Regions from separate parts of the Lacticaseibacillus paracasei subsp. paracasei genome, predicted to be linked through region 1. Evidence: a T-box and tRNA genes for the amino acid it is inferred to sense, from the RefSeq annotation. Region 1 holds a T-box; the other holds one or more tRNA genes.
The links. The T-box of region 1 lies ahead of LBPC_RS06225 (valine--tRNA ligase). A T-box ahead of a tRNA ligase gene usually reads a tRNA of that ligase, here a tRNA-Val.
Positions count from the first base shown of each region.

Region 2: it has a tRNA-Val gene. The T-box ahead of LBPC_RS06225 (valine--tRNA ligase) is inferred to sense a tRNA for this amino acid. The anticodon was not compared.

Region 1 is NZ_AP012541.1:1,244,157-1,246,525, reverse strand. Features, by position in the region: gene LBPC_RS06225 (valine--tRNA ligase) at 1-1,020, opposite strand, end outside; T-box leader at 1,110-1,311, opposite strand; gene LBPC_RS06220 (redox-sensing transcriptional repressor Rex) at 1,394-2,047, opposite strand; gene thiI (tRNA uracil 4-sulfurtransferase ThiI) at 2,353-2,369, opposite strand, start outside.
Region 2 is NZ_AP012541.1:801,843-804,211, reverse strand. Features, by position in the region: tRNA gene LBPC_RS03945 (tRNA-Glu) at 1-37, opposite strand, end outside; tRNA gene LBPC_RS03940 (tRNA-Ser) at 42-129, opposite strand; tRNA gene LBPC_RS03935 (tRNA-Ile) at 159-232, opposite strand; tRNA gene LBPC_RS03930 (tRNA-Gly) at 247-317, opposite strand; tRNA gene LBPC_RS03925 (tRNA-Phe) at 337-409, opposite strand; tRNA gene LBPC_RS03920 (tRNA-Asp) at 415-488, opposite strand; tRNA gene LBPC_RS03915 (tRNA-Met) at 496-569, opposite strand; tRNA gene LBPC_RS03910 (tRNA-Ile) at 618-691, opposite strand; tRNA gene LBPC_RS03905 (tRNA-Met) at 700-773, opposite strand; tRNA gene LBPC_RS03900 (tRNA-Pro) at 800-873, opposite strand; tRNA gene LBPC_RS03895 (tRNA-Arg) at 878-951, opposite strand; tRNA gene LBPC_RS03890 (tRNA-Gly) at 1,012-1,083, opposite strand; tRNA gene LBPC_RS03885 (tRNA-Thr) at 1,117-1,189, opposite strand; tRNA gene LBPC_RS03880 (tRNA-Lys) at 1,231-1,303, opposite strand; tRNA gene LBPC_RS03875 (tRNA-Val) at 1,306-1,378, opposite strand; rRNA gene rrf (5S ribosomal RNA) at 1,387-1,503, opposite strand; rRNA gene LBPC_RS03865 (23S ribosomal RNA) at 1,626-2,369, opposite strand, start outside.

The DNA.
Region 1 (2,369 bases):
AATTGGCTCAACTTTCAGTAGCAGACCTTCCTTATCCAGATCCGCCACCATGGCCTTCCGAGCTTCAAAGCGATCCATGCCATTGTACTTGCCAGCATTTTCGTTCATCGTGCCATCTTCATTCATCGTGTTGATCCGCTTCAAGTCATGGCGATTTCCTACCTGAAAGTCATTAGGGTCATGTGCCGGCGTGATTTTAACCGCCCCTGTCCCAAATGCTGGATCAACATACGCATCCTCGATGATTGGAATCTTGCGATTAGCCAGCGGCAAAATCAGCTCTTTGCCAACTAAGTCCTGATAGCGTTTGTCACCAGGATGGACAGCAACGGCGGTATCGCCCATCATCGTTTCGGGACGGGTTGTGGCGATCTCAATATAACCGCTCCCGTCTGCGAACGGATATTTCACATGGTAGAAGGCGCCTTTATCATCTTCATGAATGACTTCGATATCCGACAACGCCGTACGGGCCTGTGGATCCCAGTTGACGATATATTCGCCCCGATAAATCAGGCCTTGCTTATACAACTCAACGAAGACCTTACGAACAGCCTCGTTAAGTCCCGTATCCAAGGTGAAACGCTCGCGGCTGTAATCAAGTGACAACCCCATCTTCGCCCACTGACTGTGAATCGTCTTGGCAAATTCGTCTTTCCATTCCCAAACTTTTTGAACAAATTTATCGCGCCCTAGGTCATAGCGGCTGATGCCCTCTTTACGCAACTTAGCTTCAACTTTGGCTTGGGTCGCGATTCCGGCATGATCCATTCCGGGCAGCCACAACGTATCAAAACCTTGCATCCGCTTTTCGCGAATCACAATATCCTGCAGCGTTGTGTCCCAGGCATGGCCCATGTGCAACTTACCCGTCACATTTGGCGGCGGGATGACAATCGAGTATGGCTTGGCTTTTTGATCACCGCTCGGTTTGAAAACATCCTCATCTAGCCATTCTTGATACCGGCCAGCTTCAACGGCCTTATGATCGTACTTAGGTGCTAATTCTTGCTCTTTCATTGGCTCCACCTCACATTTTTTTCTGTTCCTGCAGTAACGCGGCCCGCAAGCTGACTTACGAGAATAAAAAAAACCGCCCTAATTAAAAAAATTAGGACGAGTCAGCTCGCGGTACCACCTAAATTGGGAAACAATCCCCCACTTGGTTCAGGATAACGGCTGTCACCGGCCGCTCCCTACTCACTTCAGGACGGCAGCTCACAAGCTACAACCATAGCCTTTTTCAAGGTTTGCACCAACCACCTTGTCGCTGGAAAAAAAGACCATGGCCCTCTTGATCATTGCATTAGCTGAATTATAACTCGTTGATTTTGACGGGTCAATCGCTAGCGCTATCCTTTTCGGAAACATAGCCTGCTACGGCTCAGTTGTGCTACCCTTGCGACACTCGTTTAACCTGCTTTTGATGATCGACAAACAATAAGGCTTGCAGTTCACTGGTGAGATCAATGTAGCGAATCGTGGTTGTCGGTTTGGCAGGAACCGGTTTGGGAGCAAAGGTCAAAATGGCAGTGACGTTTTGCGCTTCTAATTGGCGCACCACTGCAGCTTGGGCCGAGCTTGGGACGCAGACAATAGCGGTGTGCATACTCGGACGCAATTTTTCAGATAAAGCGGCCAAATCATAAATCGGCACGCCGGCAATCGTTGTCCCGATTAATTGCGGATCGGTGTCAAAGCCCATCGTGATAGAAAGATCAGGGTTGCGGCGAAAATTATTCGTCAGCAAGGCACGGCCCAAATTACCACAACCCACCAACGCCATCTGTTCTTCTGAGTGGACTTCAAGCAACTCGCCAAAAACCTGTGCAAGCAAGTCAACCGAATAGCCATAGCCACTTCGGCCTAAATCGCCAAAATTAGAAAAATCACGTCGAATCGTTGCTGGGGCAATGTGCACCAATTTACTTAATCGATCAGACCGCACCCGTTTCTCGCCGGTCTGCTGCAAGTCTTTAACCGTTCGATAATACACGGGAATCCGTTTAATTGTTGCCTGTGATAACGCCTGCTTGCTGACTACCACTTTGAACACCTCCGCACGCTTTTGTTACTCTTTTCACATATTAGCTTACCAGAATTCGGCTTGCTTGGCTATCTTTTTTCAAAAGTAATGACTGGCATGAATCGTTAGGATTGTACTGATGTTATCATATCATCTGTCAGCGACCGGGCAGTTTGGTCTGTGCTTCTGACTTTATCACCACAGATAACCATAAGATGAAAACCGTCAAAAGTCTCAGCTTTTGTGAAATGTTTCCTTTATTAAATAAAAACGCCCGTTGTTTGCCATGACCACTATCATCAATAGGCAAACAACAGGCATTCTTTTTAAAGCAATTCAGCAA
Region 2 (2,369 bases), 440 kb from region 1:
TGAAAGGGCGGTGTCTTAACCACTTGACCAACGGGCCACAACGGAGAAGGAGGGATTTGAACCCTCGCACCAGTTTCCCGGTCTACACCCTTAGCAGGGGCGCCTCTTCAGCCACTTGAGTACTTCTCCATGTGTATATGAAACTATAAATGGAACAATGGGCCTAGGTGGACTTGAACCACCGACCTCACGCTTATCAAGCGTGCGCTCTAACCAACTGAGCTATAGGCCCATGATCATAACCGCAGCGGGTGACGAGAATCGAACTCGCGACAACAGCTTGGAAGGCTGTGGTTTTACCACTAAACTACACCCGCATAAAAATGATTATGAATATGGCGCGGGACAGAATCGAACTGCCGACACATGCAGCTTCAATGCATTGCTCTACCGACTGAGCTACCGAGCCGCAAACGGTCCCAACGGGACTCGAACCCGTGATCTCCTGCGTGACAGGCAGGCGTCCTAACCAACTAGACCATGGAACCATATAAATTGCGGGAGCAGGATTTGAACCTGCGACCTTCGGGTTATGAGCCCGACGAGCTACCGAACTGCTCCATCCCGCGATAACAATAACATATCGATTATACCGAACAGCGACCACCCTGTAAAGATGGACCTTGTAGGGCTCGAACCTACGACCGGACGGTTATGAGCCGTCTGCTCTAACCAACTGAGCTAAAGGTCCAAGCTCAATCGCGGCGGGGGGGATCGAACCCTCGACCTCCCGGGTATGAACCGGACGCTCTAGCCAGCTGAGCTACACCGCGAAAAACTAAGGGACAAAAATGTCCAATCGGGAAAACAGGATTCGAACCTGCGACCCCCTGGTCCCAAACCAGGTGCTCTACCAAGCTGAGCTATTTCCCGATAATGCACCCAGTAGGAGTCGAACCTACAACCTTCTGATTCGTAGTCAGACACTCTATCCAATTGCGCTATGGGTGCAAATCATGATAATGCCGAGGATAGGTTTGACCAAGCACACCCTCGGCACTGTGCTTGGAAAGCGGAAGACGGGATTCGAACCCGCGACCCCCACCATGGCAAGGTGATGTTCTACCACTGAACTACTTCCGCATGAAACATGGTGCTATCAAATTATTGGTACCATGCCGACTAAAGGATTCGAACCTTCGACCCCCTGTTTACAAGACAGATGCTCTACCAACTGAGCTAAGTCGGCGAAAAATCGACTTGAGCCGCCATTTAAAACCAATAATTCTCTGAGCCGTGACAGGCTCGAACTGTCGACCCACTGATTAAAAGTCAGTTGCTCTACCAACTGAGCTAACGGCTCAATGGAGGATACAGGGCTCGAACCTGTGACCCTCTGCTTGTAAGGCAGACGCTCTCCCAACTGAGCTAATCCTCCATATGTAAGCGTGGCAGCTTCCTACCCTCGCAGGCAGTTTCCCACCAACTACTCTCGGCGTGAAGAAGCTTAACTTCTGTGTTCGGCATGGGAACAGGTGTATCCTTCTTGCTATCGCCACCACACTTATGAGAACTTTGCGCTCTCAAAACTGGCTATCATTGTTTAATTGCTGCCTTGAACTTAACGTACTTGTCATCGAAATGTGTTCGCAGTCGCAGAAACCTGCGCCTGCTTGCACGCTTACTTGGTTAAGTCCTCGACCGATTAGTACTGGTCCGCTCCATGCATCGCTGCACTTCCACTTCCAGCCTATCTACCTGATCATCTCTCAGGGGTCTTACTTCCATATAGGAATGGGAAATCTCATCTCGAGGGGGGCTTCACACTTAGATGCTTTCAGCGTTTATCCCTGCCGTTCATAGCTACCCAGCGATGCGCCTGGCGGCACAACTGGTACACCAGCGGAACGTCCATCCCGGTCCTCTCGTACTAAGGACAGCTCCTCTCAAATTTCCTGCGCCCGCGACGGATAGGGACCGAACTGTCTCACGACGTTCTGAACCCAGCTCGCGTACCGCTTTAATGGGCGAACAGCCCAACCCTTGGGACCGACTACAGCCCCAGGATGCGATGAGCCGACATCGAGGTGCCAAACCTCCCCGTCGATGTGGACTCTTGGGGGAGATAAGCCTGTTATCCCCAGGGTAGCTTTTATCCGTTGAGCGATGGCCCTTCCATACGGAACCACCGGATCACTAAGCCCGACTTTCGTCCCTGCTCGACTTGTCAGTCTCGCAGTCAAGCTCCCTTATACCTTTACACTCTGCGAATGATTTCCAACCATTCTGAGGGAACCTTTGGGCGCCTCCGTTACATTTTAGGAGGCGACCGCCCCAGTCAAACTGCCTACCTGACACTGTCTCCCGCCACGATTAGTGGCGCGGGTTAGAGTGTTCATACAGCTAGGGTAGTATCCCACCAACGCCTC